Gimesia maris: one gene and its partners. The protein of the gene in region 3 interacts with the protein of the main gene of each other region in a pairwise test. Links are inferred from orthologs where the notes say so. Each region holds a gene or a part of one and is shown on either strand. Other genes may lie near its edges.

The links.
Region 1: the proteins of rplL (region 3) and GmarT_RS00460 interact in binary tests that used the Escherichia coli proteins (3 or more experiments, as listed by UniProt). The link is inferred for Gimesia maris from one-to-one orthologs.
Region 2: the proteins of rplL (region 3) and dnaE interact in binary tests that used the Escherichia coli proteins (3 or more experiments, as listed by UniProt). The link is inferred for Gimesia maris from one-to-one orthologs.

Annotation. Positions count from the first base shown.
Region 1 is NZ_CP042910.1:114,747-121,711, reverse strand. Bases 2,745-5,798 are described here. They hold GmarT_RS00460 (DNA gyrase/topoisomerase IV subunit A), read left to right. Parts: upstream 2,745-3,094; coding sequence 3,095-5,503; downstream 5,504-5,798. Other genes in these bases: GmarT_RS00455 (DNA gyrase/topoisomerase IV subunit B), read left to right, coding at 5,597-5,798. Outside these bases: GmarT_RS00475 (hypothetical protein), read right to left, coding at 392-1,081; GmarT_RS00470 (hypothetical protein), read right to left, coding at 1,124-1,681; GmarT_RS00465 (hypothetical protein), read right to left, coding at 1,767-2,537; more of GmarT_RS00455, read left to right, coding at 5,799-6,965. UniProt on the Escherichia coli protein: Topoisomerase IV is essential for chromosome segregation; it is the principal protein responsible for decatenating newly replicated chromosomes. It relaxes supercoiled DNA.
Region 2 is NZ_CP042910.1:3,143,600-3,151,549, forward strand. What follows is about bases 1,282-5,320. They hold dnaE (DNA polymerase III subunit alpha), read right to left. Parts: upstream 4,998-5,320; coding sequence 1,482-4,997; downstream 1,282-1,481. Other genes in these bases: GmarT_RS11720 (hypothetical protein), read right to left, coding at 1,282-1,346. Outside these bases: biotin synthase BioB, read right to left, coding at 1-496; more of GmarT_RS11720, read right to left, coding at 780-1,281; GmarT_RS11730 (NAD-dependent epimerase/dehydratase family protein), read right to left, coding at 5,693-6,697; tRNA (adenosine(37)-N6)-threonylcarbamoyltransferase complex ATPase subunit type 1 TsaE, read right to left, coding at 6,744-7,226; GmarT_RS11740 (MFS transporter), read left to right, coding at 7,443-7,950. UniProt on the Escherichia coli protein: DNA polymerase III is a complex, multichain enzyme responsible for most of the replicative synthesis in bacteria. This DNA polymerase also exhibits 3' to 5' exonuclease activity. The alpha chain is the DNA polymerase catalytic subunit.
Region 3 is NZ_CP042910.1:7,254,618-7,261,399, forward strand. The notes cover bases 1-2,871. They hold rplL (50S ribosomal protein L7/L12), read right to left. Parts: upstream 1,705-2,871; coding sequence 1,297-1,704; downstream 1-1,296. Other genes in these bases: rpoB (DNA-directed RNA polymerase subunit beta), read right to left, coding at 1-771; rplJ (50S ribosomal protein L10), read right to left, coding at 1,840-2,358; rplA (50S ribosomal protein L1), read right to left, coding at 2,435-2,871. Outside these bases: more of rplA, read right to left, coding at 2,872-3,139; rplK (50S ribosomal protein L11), read right to left, coding at 3,235-3,660; transcription termination/antitermination protein NusG, read right to left, coding at 3,730-4,314; preprotein translocase subunit SecE, read right to left, coding at 4,492-4,923; rpmG (50S ribosomal protein L33), read right to left, coding at 5,208-5,363; tuf (elongation factor Tu), read right to left, coding at 5,481-6,677. UniProt on the Escherichia coli protein: The binding site for several of the GTPase factors involved in protein synthesis (IF-2, EF-Tu, EF-G and RF3). Is thus essential for accurate translation.

The DNA of each region.
Region 1 (6,965 bases), 7.1 Mb from region 3 along the record:
GTTATCGAGTTGGAATGAAGCATGAGATGTGCATTTCGATTCAGAATTAACGATCTTTCTCAGTTTACCTTCGCGGGGTATGCCTGAACCGGGAGTATGCGTCCCGACATGATTTTGAAACTTCACCGGCCTGGTTGATGATATCGGAAAGAATATGGAGGTTCAAATTATTTCTGCTGTTCAAGCTGAGTAATCAGTTGAACGGTGTGCAAAAAAGGAAGCATCGATTTACTTCAAGTACAGAAACTGATCCGGATCGAATGATGAGTCTGAAAATTGCAGAGCTGATTGTGCAGACCGCATAAAAAAACAGAGCCACCCTTTGATCAGAGGTGGCTCTGCCAGATTACCAATCGTTATTACGAAACGATCTTATCGAGGAGTAGACGCATTATTTTTCGTAGGAAGCCTGGTTCAGCTTGGAAGGCGCGGGTGGCACGGCAGGTGCGTCCTGTTGCGGGGCTGGGGCAACTTCCGGCTCTGGAGTAACTGGACTTCCAGTGGAGTAATAAACGGGGCCACTGAACTGCTGACCGCCACGACAGTGTTTGCAGCCACGTCCGCGACAGGCACTGCAGTCACGTGTGTGATACATGCTTGGATCGGGTGGTGGAGGCAGCATGCCTGCCCGTGGTTGCCAGGTTGGTACGGTCTGGTAGTAGAAACCGAGCTGAGTAGTATCGGTCGGCATATAAATCTGCGGGTAGTTTGCAGGCCCGACAGGTCCGGGTTGCCCCATGTACTGATTGGAGTAATACCGCTGGTATTGCACGGGAGTGCGTTGAATCATCTGAGCGGAAGGAGGACACCAGCCATGACCGGGTGAAGTGTGACACTTTCTTAAGAAAGCTCTTCCTTCCCGCGAGGTGTAATTCCGGTAGACGCCATCGCCGTCAAAGCGGTTGGAATAACCGGGAGGGCAGTTGTATTCGTAGCCCCCGCCCCGCACGTGATGACCAACCTGCTGGATCTGACCATTACTGGCAGCCGTATTCTCATCTGCGCTGGCGGTCAGAGCAGTGTGAGCCATGACGCCGGTCACTGCGAGAATGGCCAGCATATGCACGTTTAAGATTCTCATATCAATCTTCCTGGACCCGATTGAGGATTTTAGTGTTTTAGATTATTGAACGATGCGAGTGACCGGAGTCAAACGGCTTGAAGGTACGCCCCAACCGTAGTTGTAAGTGGAATGCACATTGGGAGCCAGGGGAACCGCGATGGGAACACCATAACCCTGAGCACCATACAGACGACCGTCGCGTCCATCAAAGTAGTAGGGATCGACGGCGTAAGTCATTTTGTAGTGTCCAATGGGAGCACAACCTTTTCCACCACATCCCGTGGGAATGAAGTAACCAAACTTGCAGCGGAAAAATTCCCGCAGCGAGCCTCGTTTTCCGATTCCGGCTGAGGTTCGGTATCCTTTACCAGCACCACCGGCCCGACAATGAGGGCAATCACCGCCGGGATAGGAAGCACCATCGGAGTAAGAGTAAACGTGATTTTGTTTACAGTTACATTTATCGTGGATGTAACCCGCCTGCTGAATCGGGGAGGCTTGTTTCTGATTCAGTTTCAGACTGCCCGGTTCGCCGGCCTGCAGGTGTGAAGCAGACAGGACTGTCATGATCCCGGCAACGACAACGAGCCCTGCTAATCTATAAGTGAAGTTCTGCATTTTAATATTCCTGATCGTTTCTCTGAGTACCTGACTCAGTGTGATAAACGTTTTCGGGTTGAGACTGTTTGTTCCTGGATGACAGCTATCTGATCATCGGCGGAATGAATCGTGGGAAGAAACCGAAGTCTGATTTATATTTTACGTTGACCCGGGTTCCTTCCAGCTTCCAGCGTTCGTGAGACCGCATGCCGAAGGGAGTCCAGATCCAGCCGCCTTTGACGTTGTAGTAGTAAGGCCCATACATGGCGTTGTATTCATGGGCATACAACATTTCCTGAGGAGCCAGTGCCTGGTTGGTGATAATGGTCCGTCCGACATAATCGGGGATACCCGGTTTAGGACTGGGGTACAGGGGTGCCTGCAGTTGTGGATATCCAGGCAGTACATTCATGCCTTCCATCACAGGCAGTGGCTGAGCGGCTTTATATTGTTTGTGATCTTTGAAATGCCCGTGACCATAGCTGATGGGGCGTGCCTGTTGCGCGTTTTCAAAGGGAGCCGGCGTCGAGGTAATAATATTCGGCTGATTGCTGACCTGCTGAATGTAGTACGGAGATGCACTGCGACGTCCCAGTGTCGGCCGTCTGGAAACAGGAGTCTGGCTGCTTCTCACCTGGGCCGTTTCCTCGGTGTGAGCCACTTGTTTCACGTGATTCTGTTTGTCAGCAGAACTGGTAAACTTACGCTTGAACCAGCTGATCGGATTATACTTCGATGATTTCGAAACAGATTCCTGCTGGACAACCGCATTATTGACCGCACCCGGTTCAGCAGCCTGTAATGCCGGCGCCATCAGTAAAAATGCCGGTAACAGTCCGGTAAGCAGGGTTACCTTCAGACTCGCCTGAGCCATAACAATCCCTCCCTGGATTTTTATTGTGGGGTTTCCACCAATGAGACTAGGTCAGAGGCTCGTCCAACCCCCGTCAGTCAATTATAATGATCAATTGTCTTCTTTCAGAACCAGTCGTGGTTCACAAACCAGGCAATGCCACTTCACAAAGACCGAAGTTCAGTTAGAAATTCTGGGAATTTCACTTTTCAGAGTTCCGGCACTTTTTGTATGTTTCAATCGCCCGACAGCGACCCTCTCAAAAAGAAAGCCACTAGTCCAAATTTCGGCTGGCAGGAATCGTCGGAATGAGTCATTTTGTAACCACAGTGACGATTCGTCCTATTTTCCCGAATTATTGTCTATTTAACGGGTTACGAGTGGCCTTATCTGTTCAATAATCGCTTCAACAGATACAATCCTCAATGTTTTCACAAACAGAAAATTTGACATATTTTTCTTAAGCTACCAGGCGAATTGACCCGAATTCTGAATAAGGCCCCCCACATTCAGAAGCAGAAAACAGTCAGAGGCCGACTGTTTTTTCGGGGCATTGATCAGATAAATTGGAGAGACCCTTGGCTAAGCGAAAATCGGCCAATAACGGCACAGCAGGCAACGGAACCCCGGGCACCGAATCAGACCGCATCGAATATGTCCCCATCAGTGATGTGACGCGACGTCGCTATCTGAACTATGCCATGTCCGTGATCACATCACGTGCCCTGCCCGATGTGCGGGACGGCTTGAAACCGGTACAACGTCGCATTTTGTATGTGATGTATCACGACTTACGACTGATGGCCAATGCGAAGCCACGTAAGTGTGCGAAAATCTGCGGGGACACCACAGGGAACTATCATCCACACGGGGATGCTTCGGTATATGACGCGCTGGTGCGACTGGCTCAGGATTTCAACCTGAGAAGTCCGTTGATCAATGGTCAGGGAAATTTCGGTTCCATCATGGGCCTGCCTGCAGCAGCCGCCCGTTATACCGAAGCACGTCTGACGGGGATCGCGGAACATCTGATGAACGAACTGCGTTATCAGACCGTGGAAATGCGTCCCAACTATGATGGCACACGCGATGAACCGGTTGTGCTGCCGGCCCGCTTCCCCAACCTGCTGGTCAATGGGGTCCACGGGATTGCAGTAGGGATGGCGACCAATATCCCGCCTCACAACCTGGGTGAGGTCATCAAAGCCTGTGTGCATCTGATCCACCATGACGATGCGACCGTGGCCCAGTTGATGAAACATATCAAAGGCCCTGACTTTCCGATGGGCGGCCGAATTGTGACAGACAAGCGGTCTCTCACCGCGGTTTATAAAGAGGGGCGTGGCCCCGTGAAAGTGCGTGGCGAATGGAAGCCCGAACCAGGCACGCGCACGAAAGGTGTACAACGACTTGTCGTGTATTCGGTCCCCTATGGTGTGGAAACCGGTTCACTGCTGTCGGAGATCGGCGGGATAGTTGAGTCGAGGAAACTGCCTCAACTGGTGGATGTGGCTGATGAAACGGATGACAAGAATGGCCTGAAAATCGTACTGGAAATCAAACCAGATGCGGACCCGGAAACCGTGATGGCCTTTTTGTACAAACACACGAATCTGGAGCAGAATTTCTCGGTCAATATGACCTGCCTGGTACCCGATGAATCGGAAGTACTCGTGCCTCGGCGTTGTGATCTGAAAGAAATGCTGCAGTATTTCCTGGACTTCCGGTTTATCTCGGTTCGGAAACGTTTTGAATACCAGCTGCAACTGCTCGAACGGCGGATTCATATTCTGAAAGGTTTTGCGATCATTTTTAATGATCTGGATAAAGCCCTCAAACTGATCCGCGCCAGCAGTGGAAAACAGGATGCCGCCAAAAAGCTGATGGCCAATTTTCCCTTGGATGAAATCCAGACGATGGCCATCCTCGAATTGCAGCTCTACCGGATTTCGAAGCTGGAAATCAACACGATTCGCGAAGAGCTGGCAGAGAAAGAAGCCGAAGCGGAAAAAATTCGAAAGATTCTGGCGTCTGACAAACGACTCTGGAAAGTGGTGGAAAATGAGCTGAAAGAACTGGCCGACGAATTTCCGGAAAAGCGCCAGACCAAACTGGGTTCCTCGGAAGAGATTACCGAATTCGATCCGCAGGCCTATATTGTTCGCGAAAATACGAACGTGGTCGTCTCGCGGGAAGGCTGGATTAAACGCGTGGGACGCCTGAAGACAAAAGAAGGCACACAGGAGTTGGCCAAAACCCGAACCCGCGAAGGGGACAGTGTGCTGGCAGTCGCACCGGGAAGCACGCTGGACCATGTCGTATTCTTCTCGAGTGATGGTGTGGCTTACACGCTGCCGATTGAACAGGTCCCTGTTTCTTCGGGCTATGGTGAACCGCTGTCGAAGCATGCCAGGATGAGCGATGGTGCCGTTCTGGTGGCAGCGGTGACGACAGACAGTCGGTTTACCCCAGAGGACAAAGCGACAAAAAAGCAGCCCCTTCCCACGCCTCACGTTTTGATCGTGACTGAAAAGGGGCAGTTTATGCGAATCTCGTTCAGCCTGTTCCGGACAGCGTCGACCAAAGCAGGTCGCAAATACTGCCGCCTGGGTAAGGATGACCGTGTGGTGTATGCGGGGCTGGTCGAAGAGGCAGAGACCATGTTTATCGCCACCCAGGACGCCCGCGTTCTGCACTGTGAGATCGAAGAAGCCGCCCTGCTCTCGAATGCGGGCAAAGGGGTTAAGGGCATCAGGCTGGAAAAAGGAGACCAGGTGATCGGTGTTCTGCAGCTGACCCGTCCGAGCGACTGCCTGCGTGTGATCAATACCGCAGGCAAAAAAATGACCTTCGGGCAAATGAAATATGGAGTCACTTCACGCGGTGGCAAAGGTGTGAAAACCAGTCAGCGAAGCGGGTTTGCAGAGATCCTCTATCCGCCCATTGAAGTGGTCGACTGGGACGAACTGGGAGACGACGAAGCATAAACTGATCGTATCTCGACTTACGATTCCCTGGATCAACACCTATAATCTCGTTTTCGTTCGCGTTTACAATAGAGAAAAATCAGTAAAACTATTATGGCAACTGCAGCAAAAACAACCGGCGCAAAAAAATATTCGGCTGACGACATTGAAGTCCTGGAAGGGCTGGAGGCGGTCCGTCGCCGTCCTTCGATGTATATCGGTGGCGTTGATATTCGCGGACTGCATCACCTGCTCTGGGAAATCGTTGATAACTCGGTCGACGAATATCTGGCCAAAGAAGCTGATACCATCATCGTCACCCTGCATAAAGATGGCGCTTCCTGCAGCGTGAAAGACAACGGCCGTGGCATTCCCGTCGATAAGCATTCCAAAACCAAAAAGTCGGCTCTGGAACTGATTCTCACGACACTGCATGCCGGCGGAAAGTTCTCTGACAAAAACTATGCCCGCAGCGGTGGTCTGCATGGTGTTGGATCCTCCGTGGTGAATGCGTTGTCTACCGAGATGGTGGCGACGGTTGTGCGCGACGGCCATCAGTACGTGCAGCGGTATAAAAAAGGCAAACCGACGACCCCCGTTAAAAAGGTAAAGCCATTCCGCGGGCATGGAACCGAAATCTATTTCCGCCCGGATGATGATATTTTCCGTCGCGTGCACTTCAACGCCGACACGATTCGTCAGCACCTGGAAGATGTCGCCTTTATTCATGGCGGTTTGAAAATTACGTTCCGCGATGAAGTTAAAAAAGAGACACATGAACTCTCGCATCCGGAAGGGATTCGTGGCTATCTGGAAAAACTGACCCAGGAGCAACAGAAAAAACCTGTTCACGAACAGCTGTTCTTCGCGGAAAAGGAAGATAAAAACATTCGCGTGGAAATGGTTTTAAGATGGACCGACGCCACTGATGAGCAGATTCGCAGTTATGTGAACGGGATCCGCACCCATGCCGGGGGAACACACGAAAGCGGGTTGCGCTCGGGGATCGCCAAAGCGGTCAAAAATTATATGGACGTGCATAACATCAAGCACAAAGGGCTGGCGATTACCACGGACGACATCCGTGAAGGCGTACTCTGCCTGATCTCCGTCTTCCATAATGACCCCATGTTTCAGGGGCAGACCAAAGAGAAGCTGAATAACCCTGAAGTCAGCGGTTTTGTTGAAGGGATCGTCCGACCGCTGCTGGAAACCTGGTTAAATCAGAACCCGAGTATCGCGGATGCAGTCGTAGGGCGGATCGTCCTCGCGGCGCGGGCACGAATGGCCAGTCGCGATGCCCAGAAAGAAGTACGGCGAAAATCGGTCACGAACCGCAAATCGACGCTGCCGGGCAAACTGCTCGACTGCCGCTCGAATAAGCCGGAAGAATCAGAACTGTTTCTGGTCGAAGGTCTGTCGGCGGGTGGTACGGCGGCCATGGGACGCGACAGCCGCATTCAGGCGGTACTGCCTCTGCGTG
Region 2 (7,950 bases), 4.1 Mb from region 3 along the record:
CCTGCTGCAGACGTTTCGCCTGATCTTCATTCAAAAGACCCAGGCAGCAGCAGATTCGCAAATCAAACGAGGATTTGATTTTTTCCACGACAGAAGCGACATGCTCCACTTCTTTATCTGTCGGTCCACGTCCACTGGCGACGATACAGTAGGTTCCCGCTTTCGCTTCATCAGCGGCTTTCGCACCTTCGAGCAGTTTTTCTTCATTGAGCATGCGGTATTTAGGAATATCAGCCTTGGAACCACGAGCCTGTGAACAGTAGCCACAATCTTCCGGGCAGAGACCACTTTTAGCGTTTTTCAGGTAGTAAAGTTGTACCTGTTTTCCAAAATGTTTCTGTCGGATGCGATAGGTGGCAGACAGCAGGTCCAGCAATTCATCATCACTTGAGTTTAGGATTTCCAAGCCTTCTTCACGGGTGATCTGGTAACCGGTTAAAACCTGATCTGCGAGTATTTGCCAGCGTGAAGGAGATGAAGTGACCTGATTGTTCATCAAAGATATCTTTCAGTGCAGAAGGAGCGAGTTTTGCGAAGTAGGCCGGGCGTTCCGGCGAAAATTATGGAATTCGGAGCCTGTATCAGTCAGCACATCATGGACCCTGAATGTCTTCTGAATCCACCGACGCATTGTTGTGGCAGGACAGGATTTCGGGCTGTGTAAGAGTGTGCAGTTGATGTCAGGGTCTTGTAGTGCTCTATGATAGGCGAAATCAGGGAGAGTACAAGTAAGCTGGCTGTCATGGGGAGGGGCTGTTTTGAGGATTTTCTGAATCAGTTTAATAGGATGTTCGAATCCACTTCTGACTGACATCTCCCTGGTCATCCCTCAATGTGAACATTTTTTCTTCGATCGAGTGAATCTCACGTACAAACTCACTTCCCCAGAGTTGTTTGATGTAATCCAGCTTGTTTTCTGGACTCCCGCCGACAGCCCGTAATGTCAAAGTGGCGGCGTTTAATCGCCATTCGATATCGATTGTGACTTTTTTGCCCAGAACCGAACGCCAGATCCCCTGTGGTTCAATTACCATTGTGGCTGTACCGTTTTCATTAATGGTCAGGATCTGCCTGCTGGTACTTTTGGTCTGTTCCCATTTTCCAACGAGACGTGCCAGGAGTTCTTCAGGGGTAAGTTCTGCGGATTTCTGATTGGATTCAGGCTGATGTTGGGTTTCAGCAGGTTTGATTTTGGAAGTCACACGAGCTGGAATCTGATGCAGAACCCGTTTCTGATTGTGAGTCTGAGCTCTGCCTGACTGTCTACGATTTGAATTCGCGGAAGGATACAGGAAGGCAGCTGCAAGTCCAACCAGCGCCAATATCACGATTCCCGTTTTTTTCATCAATTAAGTCCCTGGAACAACAAAACGACCCGATTGCAGCGTAACTATATCTTATTTTCGGCAGCAGGGAACACCAAGATTTCTTTAAAAATGGCAGAACAGGTACTTTAAATACAGTCTGTAGATGCAAAAGGGTTACCGGCCCAGACTTCCATTGGTATTTTTTTTCTTGACCGGTGTATGGAAATGTATATGGCTTTGTCCGATGACGGCAGTTAACTGTGTTTCAAATTCATTACTGCAGGAAACGCGCAGACTACCGGGAGGGTTGAGTACATACCGCAGCTGTGTGCCCGGCTTCTCCTGGTCTACCGAATCGACGACCAGAATGACTTCTGTCTGGCCGGGAAACTGCGTCAATACATCGTGAACATTGACCATATCCTGCCTGGTGTGTACTCCGCGCTTAAAATTGATAGCCAGACGATCGGTAAACTGCTTCCGGGCATCATTCAAGGTGAGCAGCTGATCGACAATAACATTGGGTTCCCTGCCCCGTTTGTCGATTTTCCCTTTGATAATGACCATTGCTTCCATCTTGACCTTCTCGCCCATTGATGCGAACTGTTCGGGCCACATGATACAGCGAACCAGTCCGTGCGGATCTTCGAGGTCAAAGTTCACATAGCGGGTGTTCCCGTTCTTGCTTGGTTTTTTCGTGGCTGCCATTTTGATCGAAGAAACCATGCCTGCCAGAATGACTTCGACCCGGTCATCCATTTCTGCCAGTTCATTGGTCTGATTTTGAGCATATTTGGTAAGCGAGGTTCCCATCTCAGCCAGTGGGTGTGAAGTGAGATAAAAGCCGAAGACTTCTTTTTCGGCGCCCAGTTTTTGTGCGCGCGGCCAGTCTTCTGCTTCCGGCAATGATGCTTCTTCTTCTGCACCGGTTTCTTCGTCAACCGTTTCGTCGCCAAACAGACTCTTCTGACCGCGTGCCCGGTCGCGATGAATATTCAAGGCGGATTGCACTGCACGCTCAACTGTGAGCATTAACTGCGCCTGGTTCCCGCCGAGGCTGTTGAGGGCCCCTGCCTTGATCAGGGTTTCAAGCGTGCTCTTGTTGAGGGTTTTAGGATCGACGCGTTCACACAGGTTGTACAGGCTGGTAAAAGGGCCATTCTCTTCACGCTCTTTAACGACAGCTTCAAGTACCTGTTCGCCAACCCCTTTAATCGCCCCCATGCCAAAGCGGATCTTTTCACCATCTACGCTGAATTCTACTTCGGAGCGATTGATGTCTGGCGGGAGTACTTCGATTTTCATACGGCGACAGTCATCAACGTGTTCGGTGATTCGCTCATGACTTTCCATGCCGCAGGAGAGTAAAGCCGCCATGAATTCTTTGGGGTAATGCGCTTTCAGATATGCGGTCGCGTAGGCGACTCCACCGTAGGCGGTCGAGTGTGATTTATTGAACCCGTAACCAGCGAACTTTTCGATCATTTCGAACAGGTCCGTTGCCAGTTTGACATCCACGCCACTTTTTTTGGCGCCTTCGAGATATTGATCCCTGAAGTCGGCAATGATTTTCAGCTTTTTCTTACTGATCGCTTTAATACAGCGGTACGCTGCAGAAAGTTCGATGCCTCCGACGCGGTTCAGAATCCGCATGACCTGTTCCTGGTAGACCATCACGCCGTAGGTCTCATCCAGAATTTCATCGACAATGGGATGAACTTTGGGAATCGGGATCCGGTTGTTTTTTACATCCACGTACTGCATCACCATCCCCCCTTCCAGAGGGCCCGGTCGGTACAGAGCGGAAGTTGCGATAATATCTTCGAACTTGTCCGGCTTCATTTTGGTCAGCAGATCACGCATCCCGCCACTTTCCAGCTGAAAGATCCCTTTGGTTTCTCCTCGCTGGAGCAGTTCAAAGGTTTCCTGATCATCCAGGGGGAGCTTATGCGGATTGATATCGATGCCCCGATGTTTTTTGACGTTTTGAACGGCTTTGTCCAGAATTGTCAGATTGCGCAGTCCCAGGAAGTCCATCTTGAGCAGTCCCACCGATTCGACGGTGGGACCATCCCATTGTGTAATGATGTCGGTCTTACCGGTAATGGACTGCAGCGGAACAACTTCAGAGAGCGGCAGGTCAGCCACCACGACGCCTGCCGCGTGTGTGCCTGCACTGCGGCATAGTCCTTCCAGCTGCATGGCCAGATCGAGCAGTCGTTTGATCTCCGAATCCTGATCGTAGGCAGATTGCAGATCGGGGCTTTCTTTTAACGCGTCTTTCAGTTTGATCCCCAATGATTCCGGGATCATCTTGGCAATTTCATTGACTCGCGCCAGGGGAACGCCGAGCGCACGTCCTACGTCACGAATCGCCGCTTTGGCTTTCAATGTTCCAAAGGTGCCGATCTGTGCCACGCTTTTTTCACCATACTTCTGCTTGGTGTAATCGATCACCAGCTGGCGTCGATCACGACAGAAGTCGATATCGATATCGGGCGGTTCGGTACGGCTGGGATCCAGAAATCGCTCAAACAGCAGGTCATACTTGAGCGGGCAGACCTGGGACATTCCGAGCAGAAATGCGACGATGGCACCACACGCTGATCCACGAGCCGTACAGGGGATCCCTTCGTTTTCGGCAAACTGCACGAAATCCCAGACGATCAGGAAGTAACTGGAATAACCCATTTGTTCAATCACGCCGAGCTCCAGATCGAGTCGATCCCAGTGCGCCTGCGTCAATTCGTCGCCGTATTTTATGGGCAGACGTTCTTCGCAAAGTTTTCGCAGGTATTGCGTGTCGGTCAAATTATCTGGTGGCTGGAATACCGGGTAGAACTTTTTATCCGACATCTGGATGTCGACGCGTTCTGCAAGTTCCTGGGTTCTGGCGACCGCATCTTCAAGTCCGGGGAATGCATTATACATCTCATCCTGGGTACGTACAAAGAACTGGTCACCGGTCATTTTCATGCGTTTTTCATCGCTGACGACGGCGCGTGTACTCACGCAGAGCAAGACATCCTGCGCTTCGGCATCTTTTTGATCGACATAGTGTGCATCATTGGTCGCGACGAGAGGCAATCCCATGCGGTTGGCCAGATCCACGGTTCCTTCCAGGCACTGCCGCTGTATTTCCAGACCTGCATTCTGGATTTCCATATAGACTCGGTCGCCAAACACTTTTTCATACCAGGCGCATAATTTTTCTGCTTCTTCCCAGTCTTCACCCAGAATGTGGTGTGACAGTTCACCGGCGGCGCAGCCTGTCAGCAGAATCAGGCCTTCACTGTGTGCCTCCAGGATTTCCTTGTCGATACGGGGTTTGTAATAGAAACCTTCCAGGTAGGATGCCGAAGAGAGCTTGATCAGGTTTTCGAACCCCTGCCGGTTCTGTGCCAGCAGTGTCAGGTGAAAACTGGCTTCTTTCATTCGCGAAGCCCCTTTTTCAAAACGGCTCCGGGGGGCGATATAGGCTTCCAGCCCCAGGATGGGATTCACGTCCTGACTGCGGCAATGCTGATAGAAGTCCATCGCACCGTACAGGTTGCCGTGGTCAGTAATCGCGAGCGAATTCATGCCCGCTTCTTTGACTTTACTTACCATTTCGGGGATGCGACTGGCACCATCCAGCATACTGAAGTGAGTGTGACAATGCAGGTGAGCAAAAGGTCTGGGGTCGCTCATATTATTCCGTGCTCCCGTCTTTTATAAATGCCATCCAGGCAAAATACAGCTCTGGCTGTGAGAGATTTGTGATTTCCGGAAGCTGGAGAGGACTCTGCTACAGCATTCCATTCCCTGAGTGTATGGGGATTATCTGGTTTGTCAATCTACCAAAAGATACTTCACTTCTGGTTTTTGATATGTACTTTGATTGATGAAAGTACGCTTGAATTTCACACTGTCGCTGCAAAGTATTACAGAAGAAAGAGGTGAGTTACTACATCGTTCTTTTAAAGCCCGAAGCAGCTTTACTTAGATTTTTTCAACCGATCCAGAGGTTGATATACCAGTTCACTCCATCAGACAGGGGAGGAATCAGGTCACACGCCAACAGGAGCGGCGTGTAGAACGCAGCGAAGAATGGCGAACTCATTGAGTTAAATGAAGCGTACCACTGCCAGAATAAAGGGCCGATGGATAACACATACAAAAGGAGAAAGACAGTGACTTGGATCGTGGAAGTGATAATGTATCGCCGCCATGACCACGGTTTCTGAACAGATTGCCGTTGATGGTCTGATTGATCAGGTGACTGCGTTGGTGAACTTTCCATGGATACTATTCTAACTTTCAGCTATGGGGCAGGTCAATTGCCAGATTCCAGCACTCAGCTGCATTCTCATGGATTTTACGCAGAATTCATAAGCGGAATTGAATTATGGTAATTTATGATGAGTGCGAAACCATTCGATGGTAGCACTCATGGACTGCTGAAAAGTTTTTTGTGGCTGATAATTCAGTTCCTGTTGCGCTTTTTGCGAACTGAAATCCAGGTTCAGTCCCAGAAACTTGATGCGTGCCTGCGACAGGATCGGGGCCTGTTTTTTGCCCAGAAATCTCCAGAGACCTTCCATTACGCGGGCCAGATTTCTGGCGACTGGCAGAGGGACTACTTTCTTAGGTGGAGGATATTCAGCCAGTTCCGCGATGGTGGAAATAAATTCGCGCTTACTGACCAGTGAGACATCTGTGATATTGTATGTCTGGCTCAATGCGTCTTCGTTGAACAGAGCCAGGAATATGGCATCGACCAGATGTTCGACATAGGTATTATTCATCAGCTTTTCGGGGCTGCCCAGGTACGCGAATCGACCGGATTTTAATCTCTCCAGGATACGGGGCAGAACCGTCCGGTCACGGGGACCATAAATGAATCCCGGACGCAGAACGGTATAAGGGATGGAATGCTTCCGGAGCAGTTGTTCGGATTCAATTTTGCTCAGTGTATATCCATCGATGCCGGCAGCGTGGGGCGGCTCTGTTTCGTCAGTGCCATAATGATCGCGGGCTTCGTAGACTCCCAGCGAACTGATGTGAATCAAATGTCTGATCAGGCATTGTTCTTCGAGTGCGGTCAGCAGATTTTCTAAACCTCTGACGTTGGTATTTCGATATTCGTCGACACTTCCCCAGTCACCTACTTTGGCTGCCGTGTGGACGACGATCGTGACACCTGTCAGGGCATCACGCAGTGAGTTTTTATCGGTTAAATCACCCTCAATCAGCTCGGCGTCGAATTCTTTCAGGTACTCTGCCTGATCGAGAGAGCGAACCAGTGCGACTGTTGGTATCCCCGCCTGTCGTGCGCGTTGAATGACATGGCTGCCAACCAGACCTGTTCCCCCTGTCACAAGCAGTTTTTGTTCCGATTGAACGGTCATGTTTTTTTTCCTGATTCAGATTGGGTGTCGTCGCGAATTGAACAATTCAGAATGATTCCGTTTGCAGCCGGGCGATGATCTGTCTGGAACGTGGCCCCTGCCCCTGGAACCGAAATGTGCGAGCCGTTTGCGAGGAGTGCTCGATATTGATTTGCAGGAGATCGCCTGGAAGGACGTCTCTGACTTTGTCGGCCCATTCGATCAGACAGACACCGTTAGAGTACAGCAGGTCATCGGCTCCCAGTTCAAGAAACTCATCGGTATCCCGCAGGCGATAGGTGTCGAAGTGATACAGGGGAAGCCGTCCCTGGTATTCCTGGATCAGGACAAAGGTCGGGCTGGTTACTTCAGCCGGATCGACGTCGAGTGCTGTGGCAATCGCCTGAACCAGGCGGGTTTTGCCTGCTCCCAGGTTACCATTTAACGCGATGACCGTTCCCGGGGTCAGATATTCGGCCAGCTTTTTCCCCAGGCGCTGTGTATCGAGTTCACTGGTTGACTCAAAGGTCCATTCAATTTCAGATTGCAACGAAAATTCTCTCGATAAAGTTTGATTTTGAATACTCAATGATTCTGATGGTATAGCTGGTTTTCGTAAATATCACAATACAAACTGTTTAATGCGGAATCAGGAAATAAGAATACAGCGGACTGTCCGGCTCGGGCGATTCGCATTCTGGTCACCTGCCCGATAGAATACCTGCTGACTTCTGAATCGAATTCCTGCCTTGAAGCTTTCCTGAAAATGTCTCACGCCTATCGTAGTCTGATTTGTCTCACGCTCACTCATATCATTGTTGATGCTTCAGCAATTGTAGTTGGTCCCTTGTGGGGAGAAATCGAACGTGTTCATTCTTTAACGGAAAATGGTCTGTTCCTCGTACTGACCATCCATGCGCTGGCATCGTCACTGGCACAGCCCGTGTTCGGATACATCCGTGACCGATACCCGATCAAATCCATCTTGTGGCTCGGGCCACTTCTGGGGGCAGTGATGATGCCGCTGGTCGGACCGGCAAACAGTGTCTTTTTTCTGTGTGTGGCTTTACTGCTGGGGGGTATCGGCATCGGTTCTTTTCATCCGGAAGCGGCAGTGGTCGCAGGTTCCCTGATTCCGGAACGACGTACGCGAAGCCTGTCGCTCTTCATGTTTGGTGGCGCGATGGGGCTGGCGGTCGGGCCGATTATCTGCGGTGCGATCGTTTCCACGTGGGGCCTGTCGAGCGTCTGGATACTGGCGCCGTTGTATGCCG
Region 3 (6,782 bases):
CTCACCACACCGATCATGGCCGGCCGGATAGATGACGTCTTCTGCGACAATTTTGCCAAGCAGTTTTTCCATGGCATTGCTGGACGAAATTTTTTCCGATTTCGTATCGTAGAACAGCTTCACCAGATCGGTGTCGGAAGAATAATCTTTGGACATGGCTCGCAGCAGAGTCATTGCCGAGAATTTACCACTCTGGTCAATCCGCACACCCAGCGTATCTTTTTTGCCGACAACCAGCTCGATCCAGCTGCCTCGTTCTGGAATCACGCGGCAGGAATATTCTTTCTTTTCACCTGGTTCAGAGCTCAGTACAAAGTCGACGCCTGGTGAACGGTGCAACTGGCTGACGATACAGCGCTCAGCCCCGTTGATGATGAACTCACCACCGCCGATCATCACGGGCAGATCGCCCAGGTAGACTTCCTCTTCAATCGGCTGTTCTTTCACCAGCCGCAGCCAGACACGGAAAGGACGACCATAGGTCATCCGCAACTGGCGACATTCTGTGGGCGTGTAACGGGGTTTGCCCAGTTCATACTTGACGTACTCCAACTGGTACTGCCCCTGATAGCTTTCAATCGGGAACACTTCGCGGAGAATTTCTTCCAGACCCTGATTTTTTCGCTCGCGAGGCGACTTGTCGGCTTGAAGAAAACTCGCATAGGACGAAGTCTGAATTTGTGTTAAATCAGACAACTCAAAACCATGTTCAATCTTACCAAAGTTTTTGACAGAATGAGTGGGAATAGTTCGCTGTGCTGGAATCGGCATTAAGATGTTCTTTTCTACTTACCTGGTGCCAGATGTGGAAATGCTCTGCGCAGTTGACGCGGGAGGACTGACAGAGCACAAACCAAGAATTGCGAGGAGCCGCGGCGCGCACCTCGAGAGAATACAGCCCCGAATGCTGCATTAAAAGCGAATCGCTTGATTAAGTTAAAGCCTGATAAATCGCTCAATACTACTTTGCTATTCAAAAGAGAGTGCAATGAGTCGATTGCTTAGACCAAATGGGACTGAAACGATGACTGATCGAAGCAGATAAACTTACGGAAACAAAAATAGGAAGCAGCATCAACACGTAACGAAATGAAGCTTCTGTAGTACAGTCACTCAACATTACTTTCGAACACAACCCGACAGAATCGCGCGCCCCTACTCGCCAGCATTGTAAACTGTGTAACAGAACACTTCAATCATACGCAGAAAAAAACCATATGTACACACACAGAAATCTAACCTGTGCCAAACTATTTCGGCACAGGTCAGATTCAGATGGCTTTTTTCAGTGATTGACTACTTAACTTCAGCAGTACCGCCGGCTTCTTTGACTTCCTTAACCAGAGCTTCGGCATCTTCTTTGGAAATGCCTTCCTTCAATGGTTTAGGAGCACCTTCAACCAGGTCTTTTGCTTCTTTCAGTCCCAGGCCTGTGGCCGCACGGACGATCTTAATCACCGGAATCTTGTTGTCACCAAATCCGGTCAGGATGACATCAAATTCTGTCTTTTCTTCAGCGGCAGGACCAGCTTCAGCGGCAGGACCAGCCATCATGACAGCGCCACCGGCGGCAGCTTTAATACCGTGAACTTCGTCGAGGTATTCAGCCAGATCTTTAGCCTGGAGCAATGTCAATCCAGCAATTTTGTCACCCAGTTCTTTGGTTTCTTCACCAAATTCAGTTGTTGCTTCGGCTGTCGCCATCTTCTCTTTCCTTTCGCACGAATGCGTAAAATAAAATCTCTCAACAATGTAAATGGAATCAACGCTGCTTTGCCTCAGCAGCCGTTGCTACAAATTTTTGACTAACGGTTCATGATCCCCGAACAAATCGGTGAACTATGCCGCCTCTCCTTCAGAGATCGTCTTAATTTGCCCTGCAAGGGTCCCACCAGGACCTTTGATCGCCCCTGCCAACTGTGCACCCGGTCCAAGGACCCGAGAGACAATTTCGCCGATCAATTCCATTCGACCAGGGCTCTTACTCAACTTTGTAACATCTTCCGATGAAAGCGGTGTTCCTTCCGTCACACCACCTTTAATCTCCAGCGTGCTGATATCGGAAGCCCACTTGGTCATCTCTTTGGACAGGGCGACAATGTCTTCTCCGCCCCAGACTAGAGTGGATGGTCCTTTCAGAACATCATCCAGGCCTTCAACGCCAATATTGGCCAGAGCCCGGCGTGCCAGAGAATTTTTCACCGTCAGGGATGCAATCCCTTTTTCCTGCAGCTTAAGACGGAAACCGTTATCGGTAATCGCATCCACTTTTGCAGAATCAACTACGACGAAGTCGCGGACTTCGCTGATCCGAGCTTCTATCTCGGAGATGATCATTTCTTTTACAATTTTACTCATGAGATCTCTTCCAGCTTATGAAACGCCGAAAACTGTTTCTTTGTTTTAAGTGATGATTTTCAGATGCCAGCTATGCTTACAGAGCAACTGAAATCCCAGGGCTCATTGTCGCTGAAATAGCAACATTTCGCACATAAGCCCCCTTCACAGATGAAGGTCGCAGTGAATCCAGAAACTTCAGCATTGCCTGAATATTCTCTACCAGCTGATTTTCATCAAACGAGAGTTTACCCACGCGGCAATGGACGTTTCCGCCGGCATCCACACGAAACTCAACCTTACCTGCTTTGTAATCCTGAACCGCGGTACCCACATCCTGGGTTACGGTACCGGCACGAGGAGATGGCATCAGACCCCGAGGCCCCAGCACACGTCCCAGTGGGCCAACCACACCCATCATGTCAGGAGTCGCGATGGCTACATCAAAATCGAGCCAGCCACCTTTAATTTTTTCTGCCAGATCCTTACCACCGACCGCATCAGCACCGGCAGCTTCAGCGGCATCTGCGTTGGCACCCTGGGCGAATACTACCACTCGCTGAGTCTTACCAATACCGTGAGGCAGATTGATCGAACCGCGTACCAGCTGATCAGCCTGACGAGGATCAACGCCCAGCCGCACAGCCAGTTCAACAGTCTGATCCATTTTTACAGGCTTGATTTTCGCGGGCAGATCGCCTTCGAGAGACTTCAGCACGCCGACCGCCTCTTCCAGACCGACCGTACCGACGCCAGCCAGCTTTTCGTTATAAAATTTAATTCGCTTGGATTGTTTTCCCATGACTCTCTATCCGACTAAACGTGAGATGGATTTATGAATTTTCGCCTGCATTAAATCATGAACACTTCTCGAAAGAAGGCATTCAGCAGACCAGCTTATTTTTCAACTTCAAGGCCCATGCTGCGAGCAGTACCAGCGATAACCTTGGCAGCCTGATCCAGGTCAGGGGCATTCAGATCCGCAAACTTGGTCTTGGCAATTTCCTTCAACTGGGCCATAGTCACTTTGCCAACTTTGTTCTTTTTGGGATTACCTGAACCTTTTGCAATCTGAGCAGCCTGCTTCAGCAGTACAGCAGCCGGCGGACTCTTCATGACAAAGTCAAACGAACGATCGTTGTACACGCTGATTACGACAGGAATTGTGGTTCCAGCCATATCTTTGGTACGTTCGTTGAACTGTTGAACAAACTGGCCAATATTGACACCGTGGGGACCCAATGCGGTACCAACAGGAGGAGCCGGGGTCGCGGCACCACCGGGAATCTGAACTTTCACTTCTGCAACAAGCTGCTTAGCCATTCGACCGACTTTCAAAACACTTTATAAATAGATGAATCTTTACCGTTTAGAACAGAGCCGGACGGCCCGCTAAACTTTTTCAATTTGCCAGTATTCCAACTCCGTCGGAGTAGGACGACTGAATATTTCAATCAGGACGGTTACTTTGCCACTGGCTTCATCAACCGCATCGATGGTTCCCTCGAACCCTTCGAAGGTGGCATCCTTCACCTTAACAACATCACCCACTTGAAAATCCAGTTTGATTTTAACCGGAGTTTCTTCTTTTGACTCTTCCCGGCCCAGCATACGGGCAATCTCATGCTCCTGCATGGGAATCGGCTTGCCTGCTGCTCCGGTAAAGTCCCCGACTCCATTTGTGGAACGCACCAGATACCAGCTGTCATCATTCAGCTCCACCTGGATCATCAGATAACCTGGATACAGCTTTCGCTCAAAGACCCGCTTTTTTCCGCCTTTTGTTTCAACTACTTTTTCTGTGGGGATAATAATTTCCCCGAAATACTCTTCCAGCCCATCCCGTTTGATACCACGTAAGAGTGCGTCTCGAATGGATTTCTCCCGGTTGCTCTGCACCTTCAACACGTACCAGAGGCGCTTTTCTGAGCCTTCCGGACTTTCAGAGGTCGGTTCAGAACCAGAATCATTACTCATGAGACACCTTCAATAAGGCTTTTGAAACTGACAAAAGCCCTGTTTGACTCTAATACTGCGATCCAGAAGACCGCAAAAAACAGGAATCGCCCATAATGAGCAGGAAGAACGATTTATTCAAGAAGCAGAGATCAAAAATCTCCGCAATTCACTGAAAGGCCGACTCGCCTGGTGATATCAGATCTGCAAAAAGCGAATCAATCTGAACAACCACTGCCAGAACACGTCAAAAGCCAACAGTAAAAACGCTAAAAAAAACATCAACACAATTACGACAGTGGTAGACCGCCATAACTGATCCCAGGTCGCCCAGGTCACTTTGCCGATTTCCGCTTCTACAGAGATCAGAAAGTCAGCAAAACGGGGAAAATTCACCACCCGATACGCCAGCCATGTAGAAACCACGACGATCGCCACAGCAATCCCCTTCTGCATTCCAGCAGACATCCCCAGCGGTAACACATTATAGAGTGAATAAGCGCCGAAAATGGAAATTGCCACCAGGCCAATCGCAGTCAACTGACGGACCAGTCGCCCTTGATTTCGTTTATACAAACCGCCACTTACCAGTGTGGCTGAAAATGCTTGTTCCGCTTTGGATTTAGCCATGAGACCAGTTTACTAAAATATTTAAGAACAGAGGCGAATCAAAAAAATCGCAAACCTGCTTTTTACAACGCCAGGGACACCAGACTCTCATGCCAGCCCCGACAGCAAATGCAACACTAAAAACACGGGCGGAGGGACTTGAACCCCCAACCGCTGGATTTGGAATCCAGTGCTCTGCCAATTGAGCTACACCCGTCTACCAGCCTGAACCAGCCAGACATTTTGACAACCGGAAGCAACTCTAGAAACTGACACCAGTCACAAAACCCCGACCAGCAAGACGTTTACTTCTTGCGAGACTCTTTGTGCAGAGTGTGACGCCGCAACTTAGGGCAGTACTTCATCAGTGAAAGCCGCTCAGAGCCACGAGTTTCCTTACTGACCCGATAATTTCGCATTCCGGTCTCAGTACATTCTAACCATACATATTCACGTGCCATAACAGCCCTCAGCCCTCACGGACATCAATTTCACAAATCAAATATAACCTGAAGGTGTCCACCCCATGAAAAACAGGGTGGACACCATTGATTTAACAGAGAAAGCAACGCTTTCGATTACTCAACGATTTTGGTAACCACACCAGAACCAACGGTACGACCACCTTCGCGAATCGCGAAACGGCTACCTTCAGACATGGCGATTGGCTTACCGAGTTCAACCTGAACTTCTACGTTATCACCAGGCATACACATTTCTGCGCCACCCATCAATGTCGTAGAACCAGTCACGTCCGTAGTACGGAAGTAGAACTGAGGACGGTATCCATTGAAGAACGGAGTATGACGACCACCTTCGTCCTTGCTCAGCACGTATACCTGACCTTCGAACTTGGTGTGCGGAGGAATGGAGCCCTTGGCAGCCAGAACCTGACCACGTTCGACATCTTCCTTCTTGGTACCACGCAACAAAATACCCACGTTGTCACCAGCCATACCCTCGTTCAGAGTCTTCTGGAACATTTCCACGCCGGTACAGGTTGTTTCCTGTGTGTCACGCAGACCAACGATTTCTACTTTGTCGCCAACAGTGATTTTACCCTGCTCAATACGACCGGTTACCACAGTACCACGACCAGCGATCGAGAACACGTCTTCAATCGCCATCAGGAATGGCTTGTCGGCTTCACGTTCAGGAGCTTCGATATCGCTATCCAGAGCATCCATCAACTCACCGATACAGGCATTGAACTTCTCGTCCCCAGGATGATCGAGAGCACCCTTGGCGTTACCACGGACGATTGTAATGGAATCACCATCAAAACCGTACTTGGTCAGCAGTTCGCGCACTTCCATTTCAACCAGCTCGAGCAACTCTTCGTCGTCGACCAGGTCACACTTATTCAGAAAGACAACCAGCGAAGGCACATCCACCTGACGAGCGAGCAGAATGTGCTCACGCGTCTGAGGCATCGGGCCGTCAGCAGCGGAGACCACCAGAATGGCACCATCCATCTGGGCAGCACCGGTGATCATATTTTTGATATAGTCGGCGTGACCGGGACAGTCGATATGAGCGTAGTGACGAGTTTCGCTTTCGTACTCCACGTGACTCACAGCAATTGTCACAGTCTTGGTATCGTCGCGAACGGTTCCGCCCTTCGCAACATCAGCATAACTCTTCATCTGGGCAAGACCCTTTTCGCTCTGTACCGCCAGCAAAGCTGTTGTCAGAGTTGTCTTACCATGGTCGATGTGTCCAATCGTACCTACGTTTACGTGCGGCTTTGTTCGCTCAAAGACTTCCTTAGCCATCTCTCTTTAAAACCCCTTTTTTAAACCTGACACAACGCCAGACTTAAACAATAAAACCAACAAAACAAATAGCGAGGTAAAAACAGGAGTCACCCCTCGCACGCA